3 regions of the Clostridium senegalense genome follow, and region 2 is predicted to be linked to each of the others. Evidence: riboswitches for the same ligand, from Rfam matches in the RefSeq annotation. Region 2 holds a riboswitch; each other region holds the start of a gene.

Region 1 (8,611 bases), on a different contig from region 2:
TATAAAGGGTGCAACAACTGGATGGTCATCACTTTTATGGCCTCATAAATGGAATATGTTTTATCAAGATGCAAGAATAAATGGTAAAAGAATAGATACTTACAATTTTCAATTAGAAGATTTTATTGGAGATAATGGTATTGGTGTTTTAAGTCATGAAATGTTTCATACATTAGGAGCACCAGATCTTTATCATTATAATTATGATGGTAAAGTTGCTGTTGGACCATGGGATGTAATGGACCAAACTAAATCTATTCCTCAATCAATGGGAACATACATGAAAATGTATTATGGTAAGTGGATAGATAATATACAAGAAATAAATAAACCAGGAAAATATTCAGTATCTAAAATAGGCAACTCAAATAATAACAGCTATATTATCAAATCACCAAATTCAAATAAAGAATATTTTGTAGTAGAATATAGAAAAAAAGAAAGATTATATGAATCTAATTTACCAGGCGAAGGTTTATTAGTATATAGAATAAACACAGCTTTCCAAGGAAGAGGTAATGCAAGTGGAAATGATGAAGTATATTTATATAGACCATATGGAACTTTAAATGCAGTTGGGGATTTATCTAAAGCAGCTTTAGGTTATACCAAGACAAATATTAATTCCAATGAATTATTTTTATCTAATGGAATGGATAGTGGAATAAGTTTACAAAATGTAAATGTATCAGGAGATACTGCTAGCTTTAATGTTGTTATAAATGGACAAACTGGCGATGGAGATAACAAAGAAACTGCTTATTTAGGTGAAAAATTTAATTTTACTTTTAAAGGTTATGCAGATAACGTTTTTGGAGAATTAGGTTTAGACTTAGCTAATAAAAATGCAAAATTTGATATTAAAGGAATTATGCCACATTACTATTTTGAAGATAGTTATGCATCACTTTTAATTAGGGACAGTGAAGGAAATACTGTTTATACAAAAGATTTTACTGGAAATAAAGTAAATGAAGCCTTAGTTGAAAATATTCCTATTCAAATAGGTGATTACATTACAGTTAAGCATAGAGAACCGGATAATAGATTACTAATAACAAATACAGAAAATAAATTACAATTAGAAAAAGGCAGTAGTATAACTTATAAAATCACTAATACTGGACTTGAAAAGACTTCAGAAGATGAAATAGAAAAGTTACCACTTAAATATGTAGTTAATTTTGATGATACTAAAACAATAACAGGTGACATGGAGATAACAGGTGAATGCTTAAGTGGTAAAAAGATAACTAATATAGAATTATACGTAAATGGTGGAAAATATATAGATGCTGAGCGTAGTGTTTTAAATGATAATCAAAACAAATATGTAGGATATGATTTATCTCAAGGGGCATTTAAACTTAAATTGTATTGCTCAGCTTGGGCTGATTATAATTACTCATACAAAATAATCGCAACAGAAGAGGATGGTCAAAAAACAACTCTTAAAGAAGGAACACTAATAGTTAAAAAACAAACTGGTGGTACAGATACTGAAAAAGTTAGTGAATGGAGGCCAGGAACAACATATAAAGTAGGTGATTTAGTTACTTATAGAGGAAATAAATATAAGTGTCGTCAAGCTCATAGAGCTATAGTTAGTTGGGAACCAGAAACAACTTTAGCACTTTGGTCAATAGTCTATTAGATAAAAATATTTATGATATGATAATTTAATTATAAAAATTGATAACCTAAAATAATATGACCCCTTTCTGTATTTCTAGGGGTCATATTATTTATGTATGATTAGAATAGAAAATAATTAGTATAATCTATACGCACAATGCTTGGATAACAGCATTTTCAACAGGTTTTATCATAAGTAAACATTCTAAAGCAACATCTTCAGGAATTTGATGGAATATTTTATGGTCACAATATTTTTTAGATATAGGTTTACCTTGTAAATCTTTAGCAGTATAAAAGCCGTAAAGATCATTAAACTTTTGAGATTTAAAGTTTGTTGCTTCAACAAAAAATGCTTTAAATCCTTTTTCTGCACATTGGTCCATTACAAGTGAAAGCATATTTTGTGCAACATATTTTTTGTTAAATTCTGTTCTAACCCCTAGCATAGAACCACGAACATATTCATTTTTTCTTATTTTTCTTCCAAATCTTTTTTCTACAATTGTGAAAAATTGTTTATCTAATTCTCCAAGAAAACCAAATATATTGTTTATTGATTCATTTTTAATTTCAAAAGAAGCTTTCCTACTAGGAGTGTAATTTTCACAAGCCATAGCTCCAATAACCTTATTAGTATCACTATCTACTGCTACCACACATAAACCATCATTTACAATGTCTTTTATATAATTTGTAGTAAATTCCATCATATCTTCTTTAGATAAATTACATATTTTAGCCATAGGCTCACAGATAGTAAATTTGCCTATCTTTACTCCAGCAAAAGTTTCAGCAAGACATTCAGCTGCACCAAAAACTAAATCTGGATTATTTTCGTCTAATACTTTACAGTCAAAATTTAAATTAATTGTGTTCATAATATAAAAACCCCCATGTTTAAAATTGTAAATAAAACAACATTTGTAAAAGATTATAACATATAAGTAAAAAACATGAAATAAAATAGGCGCAGTATATATTAAAAAAATAATAAAAAATAGAGTTTTTTATGTAATTTACTTTAAATTAAAAATAAATTATAAATTTAAAATATATTAATAATATTTTCTAGAAATACAAATATAATTAAATAGAATCAGAGATTTATTTTGCAAAAGTAAATATGATATAATTATATTATTATTTAGAAGTAAATTATTTAAAGTATAATAAGGGAGATTGAGATGAAGTATGAAAGTATATTTACTAAGTGGTCTTTAGGTATTTTAGTATTATCTTTCTTAGTTTTAGTAAATGAATTTATTCAACTTATACCAACTCATGTCACGATATTGGAAGGAATTTTAATTCTTATTGGTCCAAGTATTTTTGCATTTATTGGAGGAATATTTCAATAATAGGATTCATAAGACATAAAACTAAGTTAGCAATTTTTCTAATAATAATTAATGCAATATTATTGTTTTGGTGGGCAATATATTGGATTATAGGAACACTTGTTTTTGGAGTATAATTAATAAATGTAAGTATTTTAAAAGAATGTTTTATTAAATTTACTTATAAAGCATACTAAAAATTAAAAAGTATGTATTAAAAATTTATGAGGTGGTATGATTTTGAACTTGCAAGGTATTATGATTGGATTAATGGCTTTTTTTATCATTGGAGTATTTCATCCAATAGTAATTAAGGGTGAATACTATTTTGGTAAGAAGATATGGCCAATGTTTTTTATATTAGGATTAATTTTTATAGGAATATCTTTAATAGTTAAAAACAATATTATTGCATCTATATTAGGGGTAACAGGTTTTTCATGTCTTTGGAGTATTCATGAAATAATTGAACAAGAAGAGAGAGTAAAAAAAGGTTGGTTTCCTAAAAATCCTAAAAGAAAGTATTAATTATATAAAAAGCCTGTGATTTCAATTATCACAGGCTTTTACTAAATAACTTTTAATTCTTCATTTTTGAAAGAATTAGGAATATAGGTTATATTTAATTTGTTAGTAGCAGAACTTTTTTCAATACTACAATTAAGTCCAAAAAGTTCTTTAACTATTTTTTCATTTAATACGTCTTCAGGAGTTCCAAAATCTAATATAACACCATCTTTCATAACAAAAATTTTATCACAATAGTAGCATGCTATATTTAAATCATGTATTGCTGAAAATACCGTTAGATTTTGAGCTTTTATAATATCCATTATTTGCAGCTGGTATCCAATATCTAAATGGTTGGTTGGTTCATCTAGAATCATAAAATCACTTTGTTGTGCAAGAGCTCTGGCAATTAAAACTCTTTGCTTTTCACCACCGGATAGATTTGAAAAACTTCTATCTTTAAATTTAAGCATTCCAACTTTTTCAAGACAGCTTTCTGCAAAAGAAATATCTGATTTTGTATTATCTTGAAATAAGCCTTTATGTGCAAATCTTCCGATAAGCACCATGTCAAGCACATTAAAGTCAAATTCTGGTCTATTTTCTTGTGCCACTACTGACATATCTTTTGCAATATCTTTATGAGATAATTTTTTTATGTTTTTATTATTAAGTAAAACCTCACCACTATCTGGAGTGAAAACTCTATATATATTTTTAAGTAAAGTTGATTTTCCACTACCATTTGGACCTATGATTCCTACAAAATCTCCCTTAGATATTTCAAGATTTATATCTTTTAATATGTGTTTATAATTTAAATTCTTAACATGTAGCTTAGTCATTTTAACCTCCAAAAGAATACTTACTTTTTCTTAATAACCATAGGAAGAATGGAGCACCGATGATTGCGGTAACAACACCTATAGGAAGTTCCTCAGTTGAACCTATCATTCTACCCAATATATCAGACCATATTAAAAATAGTGAACCTAAAAGAACTGTTAAAGGAATAAGCTTTTTATGTACAGAACCTGCAATTGTTCTGCAAATATGAGGAATAATAAGACCAACAAAGCCTATAATTCCACTTAAAGAAACCATAATTCCAGTAAGTAATGTACTTGTTACAATTATTATTTTTTTAAAAAGTTTAATATTAACACCTAAAGTTATAGCAGCATCTTCGCCTAGAAGCATTGCATCAAGAGTTTTATGAATAACTAAAGATATAATAGATGAAATTATAAGCACTAAAAATGCTAAAGGCACATCATCCCATTTAGATCCAGCAAGAGACCCGGTCATCCAAAACATAACTGAATATAATTTTCTTACATCTTCTGCTTTAAATATAATAAAATTTGTTATTGCAGAGAATACTGATGCCACAGCAACCCCTGTTAGAACTAAACTTGAAGATGAAAATTTACCTTTTTTACTTGAAAGTACAAATACTAATATTGAAGAAAATAATGCACCTATGAATGCACCTATATGGATAGACATAAAAGGTATAGCTAAACTACTTCCAAGTAATATACTTATAACTGCACCGGTAGATGCACCGGATGAAATACCAAGTATATATGGATCAGCAAGAACATTTTTTGTTAAAGCCTGCATTAATACTCCAGAAAGAGCAAGACCGGCACCAACAATTCCAGCAAGAAGAGTTCGCGGTAATCTTAACTGCCAAATTATATTTTCTACAGAATTGGACCATGTTTTATCAAAGACATCATTTCCAGATGTTTTATTAATTATAATTTTGAAAAGTTCAGAACTGCTCACATCTACTGAACCAACATTAATAGCAACTATTATAGAAAATACTAAAAATAATATTAATGCTGTGTAGATAATATATATGTTTATTTTAAATTTTTTCATTTTAAAACGCTCCAATTTATTTTTTGAATATTTCAGGATGGAAATTTTCCGCCATAGCTTTTATAGCACCAGGATTTCTAACACCAGCAACTACTTCTGAAAGCTCTAATACAAATATTTTATTGTTTTTTATAGCATCTACATCTTTTAATGCATCATGATTTTTTAAAAAGTTTATTTTTTCTTCAACATCATCAGCTGCATTATATTGCATTACTATTATTTGCTCAGGGTTTTGTTTAACAACTTCTTCCCAAGTTACTTTAGCCCAAGGTTTTTCTCCATCTTTAAATATATTTTCACCACCAGCAAGCTTTATTAAATCTGTAGGCAAACCGTTACATGCAGTAAAAGGACTATCTGTGCCAGAATCATATACAAATGCTTTAACAGGTTTTGTATCTTTTGGTATTTTAGAAGATATAGCTTCAATATCCTTTTTCATTTTAGATATAACATCTTCTGAATTTTTTTCTACATTAAATATTTTTCCAAGGTTAGTAAAGTCTTCATAGACAGTTTCCATTGTTGCATTAGGACTTTCACATTTTGGAACATAAATTTTCACATTGTTTTCTTTGCAAAATTTATTATTAAAATTATTTTCAGTAAAGGTAGACATCCATCCAGTTATGAAATCAGGTTCAACACCTAATAATGTTTCTTTAGATGGCATTAAATCAGACAATTTGTTAAGTTTGGAGTGTGCGTCTTTATATTCAGGTAGTACTTCGTTGTCTTGAAATGAATATCCTGCTATAGAATCCTCAAGCCCTAATGCAAGTAGCATTTCTGTTGTAAAGCCACTTAGTGTAACAGCTTTTTTTGGTGCAGTAGAAAAAGTTTCATCTTCTTTACCAGAAGGTAAATCATTGTTTACAGTAACTTCTTTATAATTTTTTTGCTCAGAAGCAGAATTTGAAGAAACTTCTTTTGAAGCTTTATTTGTATTACCACAGCCTGAAAGAATTGATGCAGTTAGTGATACTGCTAGAATTAATGAATAAATTTTTTGTTTTCTCATAAAAAATCCCCCTAAGTAATCTTTTTATTAATATATATAAATATTTTAATATTTATAAACGCAATAATTAGAATAATAAAAATATTTTAAATTTGTTTTATTATTTAATTTAATAATTATAATAAATCTATAACAAAAAACAGTATCCTAGAATAAGATACTGTAATAAATAACTTTAAAACATACAACTAATTATGTAATGTATTAAATTTAATTAAAATTAACCTATCCTAGTAAGCAACTTTAGAACTTATTGGCAGGTCTCCTGACTTAGATTCATCACAAATGTTCACCTTCCCACAAACTTAAATTTATAATTTGCAGTGGTATAATAAAAATTTGCTCTTCATTACAGTGGCTGGACCGTAAGAGATTTAAACTCTTTTCCCTTTTAATAAATTGAAATTAATCACATTTAAACCAAAAAGTTAAAAATATTCAATTTTAAAAATAATTTAGCAATTAGCTCCACACGATTATAACATAATAAATAGAAAAAGATAATATTCAGAAAATTTAAACTTAATCTTGAAAAATATGTTATAAAATGTAATTACATTTAGTGTAAAAGTTTACAAAAAGTTTATATAAATGTTAAAGGGGAAAACTTTAAAAAGAAGAATATATACTTATAGAAAATAGTAATAGTTACTATGAAATCTATTAGTAATAGTTTTACGGAAAAATGATACTTAAAGGGGGTATTTTATGTCTTTTTTATTTTTTGCAATAATAGTATCAGTGTTAACTTTACTTTTTGCAATGTTTATATCAAAAGAAATTTCAAAAAAAGAAGTGGGAAATAAAAAAATGCAGGAGATTGCAGGCCATATAAGTGAAGGTGCAATGGCATTTTTGAAGAAGGAATATAGATATTTGGGGATATTTATATTAGTAGTAGCTATTGCTATTGCAGTATTTCTTCATATAAAAACATCTATAAGTTTTATATTAGGTGCAATATTTTCAATTGCTGCTGGATATGCAGGTATGAAAGTAGGAGTAAAAGCTAATGTACGAACTGCACAAGCTGCTACTAAAGGAAAAGAAGATGCTTTATCCATAGCTTTTTCTGGGGGAACAGTTATGGGACTTTCTGTTGTAGGACTTGGAGTTTTAGGTATTGCAATGTTATCTTTAATTTTCAACTTAGAAATAGAATATATTACAGGTTTTGGATTAGGTGCATCATCAATAGCTCTTTTTGCACGTGTAGGTGGAGGAATATATACTAAAGCCGCAGATGTAGGTGCTGACCTTGTTGGAAAGGTAGAAGTTGGAATCCCGGAAGATGACCCAAGAAATCCTGCTGTTATAGCTGATAATGTAGGGGATAATGTAGGTGATATAGCAGGAATGGGAGCAGATCTTTTTGAATCCTATGTTGGTTCTTTAATATCTGCATTAACTCTTGGAGTCGCAGCAAGTGTATCACTAGGAAAAAATGCTGTTATGTTTCCAATATATGTGTCTGTTGCTGGTATAATAGCGTCAATAATTGCTATATTTATAGTTAGATATTCTAAAGGAAAAGATCCACAGAAAACATTGAATTTAGGACTATATGTATCTGTAGTACTTATGATAATATTTTCGTTGATTTTAAGCAAAACTATTTTAAATACTATAAAACCATTTATATCTGTTTTAGTGGGAATATTAGTTGGGGTTTTCATAGGTAAAATTACAGAGTATTACACATCAGATAATTATAAACCAGTAAAAATTATTGCACAGGAGTCTCAAACAGGAGCAGCTACAAATATAATTTCTGGTCTTGCTATTGGAATGAAATCTACAGTTGTACCTATTTTGATAATTGCATTAGGAGTATTACTATCATATTTCTTAATAGGTGGTTCAAAAGATGCAAGTTTAGGTTTATATGGAATTGCGTTAGCTGCAGTAGGAATGCTTGCAACATCAGGTATGGTCATTTCTGTAGATGCATATGGTCCAATTGCAGATAATGCTGGTGGAATTGCACAAATGGCTGATATGCCAAAGGAAGTTAGAGAGATTACTGATAAATTAGATTCAGTTGGAAATACTACTGCAGCAATTGGTAAAGGTTTTGCTATTGGTTCGGCAGCACTAACAGCATTAGCTTTATTTGCATCTTATGCTCAGGCTGTTAATTTAGAAAGTATAAATTTATTAAATCCATTGACACTTACAGGACTTTTAGTAGGATGTATGGTACCATTTT
Region 2 (8,611 bases):
ATTTTCATTAGCAACAGTGTCAAAAATAACCTCACCACCATAGCTATTAAAATAATATTCTAATAATAGCATAACTGCTTCATTCCCATAATTATTGCCTCTATATTTATTTTCAACTTTAACATTTAAATCAGCGGTTTTAGTGTTTCTGTCATATCCGTGAAAACTCACTTCCCCAACTGGTGTGTTTTCCATATTATATATTAAACAATAAAAATTCTTGCCATTTCCAGGGTCAACCATTCTTTTGTACCAATTTTCCCATTTATATTCACTATAATGAATTGCGCCTCCTACATCTCTCATTGTATCTTCATCACTCCAAAGTTTTTTTATATAATCAATTTCTTCAAAGTCAGGCTTTCTTATATAAACTAAATTACCTCTTTTTATAAATTTATCCATAAGAATGTCCCCCTTATTTATTTTTTTAAGATGATATATTAATACTATATATAATTTTAAGAACTATATATAAATAGCTTTTCTTATAAATGAATGCATTTTCTATATATCACCCAAAACCTATGATATTAACTAATATCATTCTTTTATATATTATAACTTATTTATATATTATCAAACTTTTCATTTTAACGCTAATATTTTAAATATTTTTAATTTTAAACATAAAACAAAAAAATTTAAAGGGCTTTCGCCCTTTAAAAAAATTACTGTTTCGTTTCATTTTCTTTTATAAAATCATCTAAACTTTTTTCTTCTTTATCTTTTATAAGCAAAGCAATAGTTTCCTTCATCACTTTGTCTTTCTCTTCTTCTGTGTTCTCATTATCAATTGGTAATTTTTCTATATATAATTCATATTCCCATATATTAGGATTTTTTTCATCTTTTTCTGTAACTTTATAAAAATCTTTTTCCTTATACTTAATTTCTTCTATGACTATATTTTTTTCATCTTTAATCCAATTTAATTTATTTATTTTTTCTAAAGATCCACTAATCTCTTTTCTATTTTTTAAATACTCAATTTTATTTTTTTCAATATTTTCTTTTTCCTTTAATAAATCAGAATCATCTTTATTTAGTAAAAAACCTTTTTCTAGTTCAACTAAAGCATTTTCTATATCACCTAAAGATAATAATTCATTACATTTCTTTAATGACCATTCTTTAGATTTAGCACTCATTTTTTCAGCCATAGTTTGAGCTTCATTATACTGTTTATAATTTGAAGTTACTTTTTCAAACTCCTCTTTTGCTTTTACAAAGTCTTTCTTATCATAAGCTTCTAATCCATTTTTATAATGATTATAATCCTCCACATAAGATTGCATTTTAGTATACTCTTCTTTGACTTTTTCTGACTTTTCAGAATAAAATTCAAAATAGCTTAACTCTTTACTAGCATCATCAATATGACTATTTTCAATAGAATCGTTTTCTAAATTATATTTGAATGCATCTAATTGGTCTAATATGTATACATCAACTTTCTCCTTATGAGATTGTTTTTTTATATCAATATAAATACCATGTGCACTTTCTTCATTTCTTTCTGTAAAATATTTTTTGAAATCGTTAAAGTTCTTTATAAATTCCTTCTCATTATAGTAGATTTGTCCTATAAATATAATTGCAATAATTAATAATATTGTTAAAGCAATAGACGTTTTTGATTGCTTCTTTAGCTTTTCCTTAAAAAAATCCATATATATCCTCCTAATTAATACATATATTAACATTTTATATTCTTTTACTATCAAATTAATCCTATATTATTATAATGATATATTATTCAATTGTAAAATTAGCTAATTTTACAATTCATCTTAATAGTCTTTATTTTTTAATTATACATGTTTTTTTCTTGATTTGTCGTAATTTTGTATTTTTTTTAATTATAATCTTTCAAAATTGTTTTTATTGTGTTATAATTTGCTTGTACAATTTTAAATTTAATACTTTTTATGGTACTTTTAATAGTTTAATAGGGAAAGTGGTGTAAGCCCACTACAGCCCCCGCTACTGTAACGGAGACGAATTTTAACCACTGAAGCTTTGTGCTTTGGGAAGGTAAAAGGAGATTGACCCGTAAGTCAGGAGACCTGCCGTAAATCTAATCACAAACCTTCGGGCGGAAGGAAAGTGTTGTTTATATAAGATATTTATGTATTTTTTTGATTATAAACTCACTTTTGTGAGTTTTTTTATTGCCTATATTTAGGTAAATATAAAACTTTAGTACAATATAATAAAATTTAATATAGTAATATTAAATAATAATTAATATATTTACACATTTACTTTATTTATAAGTATATAATACTAAAGTATTGTTATTTTAAAACTTAAATATTTTGTTCTTGTAATTAGGAGATGGTTTATACATGGTTAGGTTAATAGGGTTAAATAAAGATGTAACTTTAGATGTTCGTAGTAGATTTAGTATTAATTCTTCAGATTTAGAGAGTAACTTATTAAAACTTAAAAGTTTTCTTGATGAAGTTATTATAATCTCTACTTGTAATAGAACAGAAGTATATTTTTCTTCTCAAGAAAATAATAATGATTTATTAGTTAAAAAAATTTTTTTAACTTTAAATTGGGATATTAATGATATGAAATATACTTTTATTTCTACAGGAGAAAATGCTGTAAGGCATATCATGGAATTATGTTGTGGATTTCATTCTAAGATATTAGGGGAAGATCAAATATTAGGTCAAGTTAAAGATGGATACTTTAAGTCTTTAGAGCTTAATGTTATAAAAGGTCCACTTGAAAGATTATTTATTAATGCCATTGGATGTGGAAAAGAATTCAAAACAGAAACTATGCTTTACAAAATTCCTGTTTCTTCTTCTTCCATTGCAATAAAAGAAGCTATAAATAAGCAAAAACGTATTTTTATGATTATAGGTTTTGGCGATGTAGGTAAATTATGTTTTAAAAACTTACTTGTCAATGATAATAATTTTGATAAGTTATATATAGCTTGTAGGGATATAGAAAAAGTTAAAAATGATGACTTAATTAAAAATTCTAATGATAAAGTTGAGATAATTCATGTAAACGATAAAAATAAATACTTACATAAAATTGACGTACTTATAAGTTGTACTTCGTCAAAGAATTTTATAATTGAAAAAAATGATGTTGAGGACATAGAAAATCTTTTAATTTTTGATTTAGCTGTACCTAGAGATGTTTGTAGTTCTATAGATAATTTACTTAATATAACTGTTTATGACATAGATAAAATTCATACTATAGATGCTGAAAATAAAAAATTAAGAAAAACTTTAATGGAAGAACATTATTACATAGTAAAAAAATACATGTATGAGTATTTAGAATGGGTTAAGCTTAGATCCCTATCTCCTCATATTATGAAAATGATAAAAAAAAGCAACATAATATATAGCACCAGATTTAAAACATACACTCAAAAAAAATTTACAAAGGATAATGATAAGTTAGTGGAAACACTTATCAAAAGTACTAGCAATGCATACGTTAATAGGGCTATTGAAGTTTTAAAAGAAGAAACTTTAAATGGTAAAGGCAAAGAAGCATTATCAATTATTGAAAAGATTTTTTGCGATATTTAATAAACATTGCATATAACTTAAGGAGGTTTTATTTATGAATTTAGAAAAAAGTAATCAAATTTTTAAAGAATCAGAAAAGTACATACCTGGCGGTGTAAATAGTCCTGTTAGAGCATTAAAAGATATGGGAATTACCCCTCCAGTAATTAAAAGTGGTAATGGCGCAACAATAACTGATGAAGATGGAAATACATATATTGATTTTATTGGTGCTTGGGGACCTATGATTCTTGGTCATAACGATGAAGATATAGTTAATTCTATAAAAACATGTTGTAGTGAATCTATAGCTTTTGGTGCACCAACTAACTTAGAATTAAAGCTTGCAAAACATCTATGTGAAACACTAGACAATATAGATTTAATAAGAATGGTTAATTCCGGAACAGAAGCCACTATGAGCGCTGTTAAATTAGCACGTGGCTATACTGGAAAAAATAAAATCATAAAATTTGCTGGATGTTATCATGGTCATTTTGATGGATTCCTTGTAAGTGCAGGTTCTGGCGTTATGACTGAAGGTATACCTGGAAGTGCAGGAGTTCCTCAAGAAAGTATAAAAAATACATTAATAGCTAATTACAACAGTATTGAAAGTATAACAGAAATTTTCAAAAAGTATGGACACGATATAGCTGGGGTTATTATAGAACCTGTTGCTGGAAATATGGGTGTTATAAAAGCATCTAATGAGTTTATGAAAAAACTTGAAAGTCTTTGTAAAGAATATGGAGCACTTTTAATTTTTGATGAAGTTATGTGTGGATTCAGAGTTGCATATAAAGGTGCGCAAACATTATTTGATGTAACTCCTGATATAGTTTGCTATGCAAAAATAATGGGTGGTGGACTTCCATGTGGTGCTTATGGTGGAAAAAGAGAGATAATGGAAAAACTATCACCAGTAGGTCCTGTTTATCAAGCTGGAACTATGTCTGGAAATCCAGTAGTTATGGCAGCAGGTCTTTCAGCAGTAACAAAACTTTATAATCACCCTGAATACTATACACATCTTGAAAGACTAGGCTCAAAATTAGAAAATGGTATGCTTAAAATTGCAAAAGAAAAAGGTATACCTATGACAATAAATAGATGTGGTGCAATGATGACTATATTCTTTACTGATATAGCTCAGGTAACTAATTATGATGATGCCAAAACTTGTGATACTAAATTATTTTCAAAATTTTATCTTTACTTATTAAAAAACGGAATATACATTGCTCCATCTCAATTTGAAGCTTTATTCTTATCTGTAAAACATACGGATGAGCATATTGATAAATTCTTAGATGTATTTAAAAATTTTGAATTTTAAAAGTAATATTTAACTAATGTTTATTTTTAGTAGGGAACTATTAGGTTATTTTTAACTTAAAGTCCATTCCCTCGTAGTTCCCCTACTTTTTTTATATACATATATTTGTACTCGAAATAATTTGAGAATGATTTTAATTATCATATCTTAAAGTAAAATTTGTTCTTTATTGATGAAAATTTAAACTATAATTAATTTTTTTAATTTTTCCAATCAACAAAATCAATTATAAAGGTTTATTATTAAAAATATTATAAAATTTATTATTAAAATATGGAGGGATTTTTTATGAGAAAAAAACATACTTTACTTTTAGCACTATTTTTATGCTTATTTATACCATATACAGCTTCTGCAATGCATATAGCTGAAGGATTTTTAAGTCCTGGTTGGTGCATTACTTATTTTGTACTTTGTATACCTTTTATTATTATAGGTATAAAACAAATTAAAACTAAGACAAGCACTAACAAAGATTTAAAAATGCTTTTAGCTTTAGTTGCGGCTTTTTGCTTTGTTATATCAGCATTAAAATTACCATCTGTTTCAGGTAGTAGTTCACATGCTACAGGAACAGCTTTAGGTGCACTTATTTTTGGACCATTTGCTATGAGTGTTGTTGGATCTCTAGTTCTTTTATTTCAAGCACTTTTACTTGCTCATGGTGGACTAACAACTCTAGGAGCTAATGTTTTTTCAATGGGTATAGTAGGACCATTTGTTTCATTCTTTATATACAAGATTTTTAAGAATTCAAATAAAAAAGTTGCTATATTTTTAGCCGCATTTTTAGGTGATTTATCAACTTATTTAATAACATCTATACAAATGGCTCTTGCTCATTCTGGCAGCGGAAGTGTAATAGCTGCATTTGGAAAATTCTTTGCAATATTTGCAGTGACTCAAGTTCCACTTGCTATTGTTGAAGGAATATTTACTGTTATAATATTTGAGTTTATTGAAAAACACTCAAAAGAGGAATTACATACATTGGAGGAAATGATATAAGATGAAAAAGAAAAATATTATTATCTTAATAATTTTAAGTGCATTTCTTATAATTGCACCACTAGCTTATTATGGTTCTACAAGTGAATTTGTAGGTGGAGATGATCAAATGGAAGAAGTTATAGCTGAAATTGATGGTGATTATGAACCTTGGTTTAGCCATATCTGGGAACCACCATCTGGAGAAATAGAAACGCTATTATTCTGTTTACAAGCAGCTATAGGAGCAGGTTTTATTGGCTATTATGTAGGTAGAAAGACTCAATGCTCAAAACAATCATAGCTTATTCAAAAATAAGCAAAGAAAGTCATAGGCATCCCTTGGAAAAGTTATGCCTATGCATTTTTCCTATGATTATTCTAGGATTTGTACATAAACCTCTTCCACTTATATTAAACATATTTATTTTTTTAATTCTTCACATAAAAGCTAATAATCCTAAAGACATAGTATTAAAATTCAATATAGGTATATTATCCTTTTCACTATTATCTTCAATAACATTGTTATTTGTTTATAATTTTAATTACATACTTGTAATTATTTTAAAAGGTGTTTCAGGTGGTATGTGCATATCTTATTTAACACTTACAACACCACTTGATCATATACTTTCTTTAGTATCCAAAATAACTCCATTACAAGATATTTGCGATATAGCTAAATCAATGGAGCTTTACATATTATTAATTAACGATGAAGCTTCAAGTATCTATAATGCAATGAGTTGTAGACATGGATTTCATAGCTTTAAAAGTAAAATTAAAAATATGTCTAAACTAGCAGGGCTTTTATTTTTAAATACACTTAAACGCTGGCCAGAAATTCAGGATGGATTATACAATCGTTGTTATGCAGGACGTCATTATTATGCTCAATGTACATCTAAATTATCTTATAAGTTTATGCTTATGATGTTTATGTATAATATCATATTATTGGCTTTATGTTTTATCTAATTTAATATAAATAAAAAAGTAAAACTTAAATAAATTATTTTCACTTTACTTAAGTTTTGCTTTTTTACTTATGTTCTTTCATAATAACATTAAATTTTCTAGCTATCACTTTGAATCTAATTATAATTTTTTATCTATCATTGTCATAGATTTTTATTTTTTGCAAATGATATACATATATAATAAAAATTTTATTACATATGTTATACTAAGGAGTGATTTCATGAACACTAGAAATAATAATGATTTTGTCAATGAATTAAATGATTTTTTAAAAGGATTATATATGGGCATAGATTCCTTTGATAGTTATATTAAAAAGGCAGAAAATTTAGATGTAAAACATGCTTTTTTAAACATACAAGATGATTATAAAACCCAAGCCCAATGGTTTAGTAATAAAATACAAAGTATTGGTGGAACACCCTCATACTCTGTTGGTATTATCGGTAAAGCTTCTGAACTATTTAATGAATTTAAAAATGAAATTACAATTCATTCAACACAAGATCTGTTAGAAGAAGTATATAATGCTTGTAATCTTGGATATACAATGACTGAAAAACATTTTAATGAATGTAATTCTCTTGATAAAGATACTATAAATAAAATTAATTCCATGTTAATAGACTATAAAAACCATCTTGACATTATAAAATCATTATCTACTGGAAACTATTAATTTAATTATACATCTACATAAATACAATCAAAACATATGAAGGAATATTGTATAAAAATCATACAATATTCCTTCATATGTTATTCATATGTTCCTATATTTCATGTTAACCATTTAAATTAACTATTTTGTAACAAAAATGCCATTTAAATTGGTATAATATATTATATAGGGAAGATTTTAAAATTGTATTTTTTAATACATAACTTATTTTAAGGACAAGTTTAATACTTAAATGATTATTTATAAATATAGTACAAATCTTTATTTATAAATAATTATTTAAATTAGGCATAAATAAAACTATAAATTTATTTTTAATGCCTTAATTGGAGGATGATTACATGAATATTGCTTTTTTCCTTACTCCGAAAAGTCAAGTAGTACATGAAAAAGTTACTGCTTCGATGAGAAGAGCCATGGAGCGAATGGAATATCATAGATATACTGCAATTCCTTTAGTTGATGAAAAAGGCAGATATGTTGGCACCTTGACTGAAGGGGATATTCTTTGGAAATTAAAAAATGATACTGATATTAATTTGAAAAATAGCGAAAAGGTTTTAATAAAAGAAATTCCTAGACATGTTCAAAATAAAGCTGTTTCAATAAACTCTAATATAGAAAATTTAATTTTAACAGCAAAGTCTCAGAACTTTGTGCCTGTAGTTGATGATTCAAACATTTTTATAGGTATAATAAAAAGAAGTGATATAATATCTTATTGTTATGAACGTATTTTTAACGAAAATAAATATAAAACTTCACCACATTATCAAATTTTAGAAAATGTAGCAAATAATTAAATAGCTATGGCTTTAGCCTAGCTATTTTCTCTATTTTTCAGTAATTTTAAACTTGGAACCATATAAGTTAAGAGGTAATCTAAAATTTGACTACCTCTAATTATTGTTATAAATTAATAATTTAATTTAATAAAATCTAAATTAAAAATAATAATAGAAAACTTTATAATTAATCAAATCTTTAATTATAATTAGACCTTTTAACAAAATTCTCAATTAATATCTATTTCTATAATCCTGAAGCATTATTTAAAGTTTCTTT
Region 3 (8,611 bases), on a different contig from region 2:
GATTCTATAGATGCCTTTTGTGATTATCATAACAATTTACCAAAAGGAACAAGAAATCTTATGAGTCAGGAAATGTTTGATAAAGCTACAAAAATGGCAATTAATAATGGATTTATTCCCGTATTAATGGGGAAAAATAGAGAAATCAATAGAGATTTTTTAAATAAAAATAAAATACCTTTTATACAAATTATTGATAATTATGAAAAATTAATAGAAAAAGATGATATTATTATATATAAAAATAATTTTTCAAAAGAAAATATAAAGAAAATATTTAATTGCATATATATAGTTGATAAAGAATATATAGATAATATATGTTCAAATATAGATTTTTTGAGTAATTATTCAAATAGAATAAACTTAATTATTAGGGATAAAGAATTACTTGATAAAGAAAGTTTAAGTAAATATAAAACTCAATTAAATATGATACAAGATATTATAAGTAATAAAAACGATAAAAATCTAGAAATTAATATTGCAACAGATATTTTGAATTTGAAAAAACCTTGTAGTTGTGACAGTGGTAAACATACATTTACATTAGCACCAAATGGTAAAATATATGTATGTCCTGCATTTTACTATGATGATGAAATGAATTATATAGGTAGCTTAGATGATGGAATAGAAAATATAAATAAAAAGGAGCTAAAGCTGTATGATAGCTTACATTTTCCTCAATGTGAAAAATGTGATGTATACCATTGTAAAAGATGTACTTTTAAAAATAAAAAAACAACTTATGAATGTAACACACCAAGTGATGAGCAATGTATTATTGGAAAAATGGAAAGAGAAATTGCAATGCAAAATCACTAAATTTTTGGAGGTTAAATGGAATGAAAGTAATGGGATATATAGAAACTTATGAAAAAAATAAGATTTTAGTAATTTATGAAAAAATGCTTGCTTTAAAAGAATTAAGTTATTCAGTTGAAGATTATGTTGATAATAAAGAAGAAAAAAATTCATTAATAAAATCAATAAAATTAGACTTTTTAAATGAAGAAATTAATTATGAGAAAAATTGGAACGAATTAATAAAAAAATATAATTGGAAAGTAGATTCTAGTGAAGATTTAATTTTAAATTTTAATGACAATACAGTTTTAATTAAAGAATAATATTACTTAACTTTAATTACAATTTTTGGATGGAGGTATTACTATGGAAAACTTTTTATCAAAAATAAACCAATCTGGTGCACAACCATTTGTAGCTGATTGCGTTTCTGAATGCTCAAAGAATTGTTCTGGATATTGTCAACAAAACTGTGAATTTTCATGTGTAAAATATTGTGCAAATTGTGCCAATACATGTACTGGTATATTATGGAAACAACTTTAAATTAACTATATAAAGTTATATAAATTGTAAAAGTTAAGTAATTTATTTATGTAGCATTTTAGTATGTTTTTCTAAAATGCTACATATTATGTATAATATTAGAAGTTATATAAATCACTTCTGAAAGCTTTTACAACGTACATTTGCTACTTATAATTATAGTATATCTAATATGAGAATAATAGTTTAACATATAGTAGCATAGAAATCTAAATATAATATATTATTTACAATATATTATATTGATATTTTGATATAAAATAATATATTTACATAAATATTCTATAAGTAGTTATTATGAATTAAATTTAAGGGGGATATCATGAGTTCAGTTTTGGTTTTAGATAATGTTTACAAAAAGTACGGTAAGATAGATATAATAAAAGGTGTAAGTTTTGATGTGAAAGAAGGAGAAATTTATGGTTTTTTAGGGCCTAATGGTGCAGGTAAAACTACTACTATTAGGATGGTTACAGGACTTATAAAACCAGACAAAGGGAACATTTTGATTAATGGTTTTGACATACAAAAACAATTTGTACATGCAATGGATTCTGTTGGTGCAATTGTTGAAAATCCAGATATGTATGGAGATTTCACTGGAAGACAAAATTTAAATATTTTTGCTAAGCTTTATGGAAATGTTGATAAAAAACGTATTGATGAAGTTATTGAAATAATTGGACTTAAAGATAGAATTGATGATAAAGTTAAAAAATATTCTTTAGGCATGAAGCAAAGATTAGGGCTTGGTCAAGCTTTACTTCCAAATCCTAAGCTTCTAATATTAGATGAACCTACCAATGGATTAGATCCATCAGGAATTGTTGATTTTAGAAAAATAGTAAAGGATGTTGTAAGTGAATTTAATACAGCTGTTTTGGTATCTTCTCATATTTTAGCTGAAGTAGAACAGCTTTGCAGTAAAGTTGCTTTTATAGATAAAGGAAAGATTGTTTCCATTGAAAGTATCAATAATTTAAAAAGCGATAATAAAGAGCATATAAACATAAAAGTATCTGAAATAGAAAAAGCAAAGAATATTTTAAAAGAATTAGACTTTATAGATACTATAGAAGCTAAAGATAATTTATTAGCCTTAATATGTAATAAAGATTCATTTCCAAATGTAATAAAAATTTTAACTTTAAATGATATAGATATATATGATGTTTATAAAGTTAAACAAAATCTTGAAAATAGGTTTATGGAAATTACAGAAGGAGTGAAATAATTGAAATTACTAAAAGTAGAAATTTATAAATTAGTAAAAAGTAAAAAATATATTATTTTTATACTCTCCCTAATTATTATGTTAGTTTTTAGTGGAGTAGGACTTTACAAAAATGCACAAAATGAAAAACCAGAGATAAAAATAAAAAATAATGAAAAACTTTTAGTAGATTATAGGGTAAAGGCACAAGATGAAAATTTAAGTGAAGATATGAAAAGAAATTATGAACAAAAGATAAAAGTTGTTGAAAAAGAAAATGAAGAATTAGAAGAAGAGATTAAAAATCCTAATTATAACTGGAAAATTAAGTTAGAGGAAGAAAATAAATTTTTAGAAGAAGGTATAGAGAGTGCAAAAATAGCCTTAGATTATAATCAAATTGAAGAAAATAATGGCAAAATTAAAATTAATAAATATTTGTTAGATAATAATTTAGAGCCACGAAAAAAGTATGAGGTATCTTCTTATTTAGATATGAAAGAAGTTTTAGGTTCTTTAAATGTAATATTTTTACCAATGCTTGTAGTTATTTTAGCTTATGATTCAATAAGTGGTGAGTATCAAAATTCAACTATAAAATATCTTATGGCAAAGCCTATAAAAAGAAGTAGCATAATACTCGCTAAATTTTTATCTGCATTCTTATTAGCCTCTATAAGTATATTTCTATTAGAAATTATATTTTTAATTATCATAGGAATTATATTTAACTTTGGTGATTATATGTATCCTGTAATAGTAGGAACAAGATACAACATAGATAAACTAGGAAATTTAAGTTCTATAAATAATAGCTCATATATAATTCCAATATATAAATATTTAATAAAATCATTAATGTTTCAATTTGTAGCTATACTTCCTATAATAGCATTATCATTATTAATATCAGAAGAATGCAGTACTAATGGAAGTAGTTTAATAATTAATGCAACGATAAATATTGTTGCATCAATTATAACATTTATAACTCCATTAAACTTTCTGAAAAATGTATATCCATTTTGGTTTACATCTTATAATAACAGTATTTCTATAATAGATGGTATTATAAATTTAAAATTAAGTACAACAAATATAAGCTTAAAATTAGGACTAATAGTTTGCTTGATATGGACTATTATTTTTTACTATATAGCCCATAGAAAATTTATAAAAAAAGATGTTGTATAAATGGAGGGTTATATATGATTAAGTTAATATCAATTGAGATATCTAAGCTTGTTAGACGAAAAAAGTTCTTAATAGGAGTAGTATTGCTTTTTATACTTTCAATTTTTATAACTTTTTTAGGGATAAATTTTCAAAAGAAAAATGGAAATACAGAAAGCACTATAAATTTTCAAAAAAATTATATAAAAACTTTAAAAGAAGAATGTAAAATAAATAGTGGAAATGGGGAATATAGTGATATAGATTCGGCTTATAAAATGATAATAGAAGATAGTCAAAAAGAAATAGAGCATTTAGAAAATATGCTAGATGAAAACATACCAAATAAAGACAGATTAAAGATGAAGATTGACTATTGTGAAGAACGAAAAAAAAGATATAGTTCATCATCATCTATGGTTGAATATTATAATGGTGAGATTCTTAAAAGTCAATATTATATAAATAATAGCATCTCTTATGATTTTAAAGGAGGAATAAATGCTGTAGATCAATTGATATATAATATAATACCTAAAATTGGCGAATTAGGATTGTTAATTATAATAGCAGTTATGACAGCTGATATAGTGGCTGGAGAAAATAAGCCAGCTACTATAAAATTTATGTTAGTAAAGCCAATTAAAAGGTGGAAAATAATATTTTCAAAATTTATAGCAGCAATATTATCTATAAATTTAATAATTTTAGTATTAGAGCTTTTAATGTTTATAGTAATTGGACTTATATATGGATTTGGAGATATGTCTCTTCCAAACATTGTAGGAACAACTTACGAATCTATTCCCCCATATTTAATAAGAGAATTAAAACAGATAGTTATTCCAATAGTAGGAAGTAGCTATTTAATTTCAAATGGAATGTTTTTATTACAAATATTAATACTACAATTCTTAGTTGTAACAGCAACAATAGCATTCTCATTTTTGTTTTCAACAATATGTAATGATAGTAATACAGCATTAGTACTTCCTATAATTTTTATAGTGGCTACTCAATGGATTAATATTATAAAATCTGCTCCTGATAAAGGTAATCCAGTTCCACCAGGTGTTTTAAATAAAATGCTACCATTTATATTTACATCTTACTGTGATGAATCTATTATTATAGGCAACAAAATAAATGAACTTTTGGGTATTACTTTTGTAAATTTAAACTTCTCCATAACAGTTTTATTAGGATGGATTAGTATTTGTTATATTATAAGTCATATTATTTTTATAAAAAAGGATATTACAGCGTAAAACTAATAAAAGCTCCAACTTTATAAGGAAGTTGGAGTTTTATTATAGTGTTATAAAATCATATCATTTAAATTTATACGTTTTTAAATCTATAATATGGGTTAAAATATTTTGTAGTAATTCTAAATTATAGTTATAATATGGTATAGACTTATACCATAAGTTTTAAATATATTAAATGAATGGAGCGATAATTATGACAAAGCTTATATCATGGAATGTTAACGGCCTTAGAGCTTGTGTGAAAAAGGGGTTTTTAGAGTTTTTTAAAGAAATAAATGCAGATATATTTTGTATACAAGAAAGCAAATTACAGGAAGGTCAAATAAATTTAGAGTTAGATGGTTATTATGATTACTGGAATTATGCAGAAAAAAAAGGCTATTCAGGTACAGCTATATTTACAAAAATAAAACCACTTTCTGTAAATTATGGCTTAGGTATTGAAAAGCATGACAATGAGGGAAGGGTAATAACTTTAGAATTTGAAGAATATTATGTAGTCACTGTTTATACTCCAAATTCTCAAACTGAACTTGCAAGATTAGAATATAGAATGGAATGGGAAGATGATTTTAGGTTATATTTAAAAGAATTAGAAAAAAATAAACCAGTTATTCTTTGTGGAGATTTAAATGTAGCACATAAGGAAATAGATTTGAAAAACCCTAAAACTAATAAAAAAAATGCAGGATTTACCAATGAAGAAAGAGCTAAGTTTACTGAACTTTTAGAATGTGGTTTTATAGATACATATAGATATTTTAATCCAGATAAAGAAGGAGTTTATTCATGGTGGTCCTATAGATTTAATGCAAGAAAAAATAATGCAGGATGGAGAATAGATTATTTTTGTGTATCAGAAGAGCTAGAGAAAAAATTAGAAAGAGTTAATATTCATACTGAAGTATTAGGTTCAGATCATTGTCCAGTAGAACTTGTAATAAAATAACTATAAATAAAAATATAATTTAAAGAACTTGCCTTAAAACATAGATATATTTTAAGGCAGGTTCTTTTTATATAAAAATATTTTAAAGTTATTGAATAAATTTAAATTGGAGCTTGTTTTTCTATAATTTTTTTAAAGGTATTTTAACATATCAAAATTTAATTGTTTACTATAAAGTAATATTTTCTTAGATTTCTTGATAATAATTTTAGTTTTATAAATACTACATTGTTGTAATACATAGCCATATAAAATCACTTTTTAAAATCTTTTTTATAATTATAATATAATAATTATCTTTATTATAAGTGCACATAATTATTTACAAAGTTATGAAAAAAAATTAATTAATTACATTAATTATTAAAATACTAAATAAAAATTTTAATTATTTTATAAAAAAACAAAAACATACAAAATATTCTAAATGTTTAAAATAAATGTTGAAATTGAAAAATATTTGTAATATAATGAGTGTGACAAGTTAATAGAGATAGAGGATAGGTTCTTTCTTAGCAATAAGAAAGTTAAAATGGAAAGTGGTTAAAGTCCACTACAGCCCAAAGTTACTGTGAAACTGATGAATCCAAAAATACCACTGAGAGATATCTTGGGAAGGTTTGGTAGTAAGATGAAGTTAAGTCAGGAGACATGCCTATACTGGATTGAATCTTTCTTGGGAGAGATAAAATATCATGGATTTGCAAGCATTTATAAAATTGTTGTTTTTATTTTGCTTGTATAAAATATGCTATTTAAGTTCCCAATGGGAACTTTTTTTATTGCAAATTTTTAAAGAGTGGAGGTGATTTAATGAAAAAAAATTATAAAATTTTTCTAGCTATATTGTTAACAATTTTAATAGCATTTTCCGTTGCTTGGGGATGCGAAAGAGGGAAGACAACTACAACTACAACTGAAACTACTACAAATAAAGTAAAAAAAGATGATAGTAGTAGTAAAAAATCTAAAAAAGAAAATAAAAATGATAGCAAAAAAGACTCTAAAGAAAAATCAGAAAATAAAAAAGATGATAATAATAAAAATGAAGATAGTGATAAAGAAAATAGACAAAATATTTCGAATGTTGAAAAAAATAAAGAGGATTTATCACAAAAGGAAAATGCAAAAAATAATGATGATTCCAATGATAGTAGTAATAATACTTCAGATGTAGCAACTAAAAAGGAAGAAAGTCCTGAGGTTGTAGAGTCTAAACCTGAAGAAGATACCTTTACTATGATAATAGGCAAAGATATAAAGGGTTATACCGGTAAAAGTCCTCAACAAGTAAAAGAGTTAACATTAAAAGTAGAGGACGGTAAAAATGCAATGACGTACCTAAGAGAAAATACAGTTATGCAAGAAAATGGTGGATTTATTTTTGAAATTGATGGAATACACAATTTTTACCCTATACCTGAAAATCAAAAAACTCCAGAACAAAAAGCAAATGGAGTTAAAGGAATAGACTGGTTTATATATCTTAATGATAAAAAGACACCAGTAGGAGCAAATGATTTATATGTAAAAAAGGGAGACATACTTTTATTTGATTTTCATGAGTGGGATAAAAGAGAACTTTCACCACCAGAAGATTAAAACACATAACTAACATTAAATAACAAGAATTTTTAATAAGGGGATGAAGGGTTTATGAAAAAGCTTTTTAAGCAAAAGCTTAGTATTTTATTGCTATTTTTTAGCATGTTCATGTTCTTATTACCAGTAAATGCTTCTGCTAAAGTAAATGAAAGCAGAATATATGGTTCAGATAGAATAGAAACTGCTATAAAAATAAGTGAGCAAGGTTGGAAAAGTGGTTCTGATTATGTTTTTATTGCTTATGGGTATGACTTTGCAGATGCATTATCTGTTACTCCTCTTGCAAAAAAATATAACAGTCCTATAATATTATCAAATAAAAATGGCCTTACAGAAAATGCAATTAAGGAATTACAAAGGTTAAAACCTAAAAAGGCATTTATTCTAGGTGGCGAAAGAGCCCTTAGTGCTAATGTTGAAGCACAGATTAAAAAATGCAGCATAACAGAAACAGAAAGAATTTATGGTAGCACTAGATATGAAACTGCATTGAAGGTAAGTGAAAAACTTGGAACAAGTGACACTATATTCATATCTAATGGATTGAGTTATGCTGATGCACTTTCAGTTGCTACTATAGCAGCTCAGAAAGAAAGTCCAATTTTATATACAGAAAAAAATAACATTCCAAGTAAAGTAACAGAGTATATAAAAAAAGTTAACATATCTAAAGCATATTTTGTAGGTGGTACTAATGTAATAGATAATACTGTTGTAACAGGCATAAAAAATAGTGAAAGAATAGCTGGAAACGACAGATATTTAACTAATAAAGAAGTATTATCAAAATTTATTAATTACATAAGTTATGAAAATGTCTATTTTGTAAGAGGAAATGATTTTGCAGATGCTCTATCAATTTCTCCAATAGCAGGACTTAAAAAAGCACCTATAATATTAACAAATAATAATTTAAATAGTGATGTGGAAAAAATTATAAATTCTAATATAACCTCTACTAGTAAATTAACTATAATTGGCGGAGAAAAAGTAGTACCTAGTAGTATATTAGATAAAATAGATTCGAATTTTTCTCAAACAAAA

What was found. A riboswitch is a leader RNA that binds a small molecule or an ion and turns the genes downstream of it on or off. The one in region 2 is predicted to bind cobalamin.
Region 1: another riboswitch for cobalamin. It lies ahead of KQI36_RS14815 (ABC transporter substrate-binding protein); the one in region 2 lies ahead of hemA (glutamyl-tRNA reductase).
Region 3: another riboswitch for cobalamin. It lies ahead of KQI36_RS10680 (DUF4430 domain-containing protein); the one in region 2 lies ahead of hemA (glutamyl-tRNA reductase).

What each region holds. Positions count from the first base shown of each region.
Region 1 covers NZ_JAHLNC010000009.1:147,939-156,549, forward strand. The annotation lists gene KQI36_RS14785 (M6 family metalloprotease domain-containing protein) at 1-1,654, shown strand, start outside; gene KQI36_RS14790 (hypothetical protein) at 1,782-2,516, opposite strand; gene KQI36_RS14795 (hypothetical protein) at 2,823-2,996, shown strand; gene KQI36_RS14800 (DUF4491 family protein) at 3,216-3,503, shown strand; gene KQI36_RS14805 (ABC transporter ATP-binding protein) at 3,545-4,330, opposite strand; gene KQI36_RS14810 (FecCD family ABC transporter permease) at 4,332-5,378, opposite strand; gene KQI36_RS14815 (ABC transporter substrate-binding protein) at 5,395-6,402, opposite strand; cobalamin riboswitch at 6,641-6,842, opposite strand; gene KQI36_RS14820 (sodium-translocating pyrophosphatase) at 7,111-8,611, shown strand, end outside.
Region 2 covers NZ_JAHLNC010000008.1:158,141-166,751, forward strand. The annotation lists gene KQI36_RS13810 (GNAT family N-acetyltransferase) at 1-405, opposite strand, end outside; gene KQI36_RS13815 (hypothetical protein) at 672-1,673, opposite strand; cobalamin riboswitch at 1,916-2,091, shown strand; gene hemA (glutamyl-tRNA reductase) at 2,352-3,575, shown strand; gene hemL (glutamate-1-semialdehyde 2,1-aminomutase) at 3,610-4,893, shown strand; gene KQI36_RS13830 (energy-coupling factor ABC transporter permease) at 5,182-5,901, shown strand; gene KQI36_RS13835 (energy-coupling factor ABC transporter substrate-binding protein) at 5,903-6,184, shown strand; gene KQI36_RS13840 (CbiQ family ECF transporter T component) at 6,166-6,861, shown strand; gene KQI36_RS13845 (DUF2383 domain-containing protein) at 7,085-7,543, shown strand; gene KQI36_RS13850 (CBS domain-containing protein) at 7,888-8,349, shown strand; gene KQI36_RS13855 (L-lactate dehydrogenase) at 8,579-8,611, opposite strand, start outside.
Region 3 covers NZ_JAHLNC010000005.1:158,830-167,440, reverse strand. The annotation lists gene KQI36_RS10715 (radical SAM peptide maturase, CXXX-repeat target family) at 1-828, shown strand, start outside; gene KQI36_RS10710 (CXXX repeat peptide modification system protein) at 849-1,133, shown strand; gene KQI36_RS10705 (hypothetical protein) at 1,177-1,356, shown strand; gene KQI36_RS10700 (ABC transporter ATP-binding protein) at 1,679-2,590, shown strand; gene KQI36_RS10695 (ABC transporter permease subunit) at 2,591-3,763, shown strand; gene KQI36_RS10690 (ABC transporter permease subunit) at 3,778-5,010, shown strand; gene KQI36_RS10685 (exodeoxyribonuclease III) at 5,207-5,962, shown strand; cobalamin riboswitch at 6,448-6,635, shown strand; gene KQI36_RS10680 (DUF4430 domain-containing protein) at 6,776-7,564, shown strand; gene KQI36_RS10675 (cell wall-binding repeat-containing protein) at 7,619-8,611, shown strand, end outside.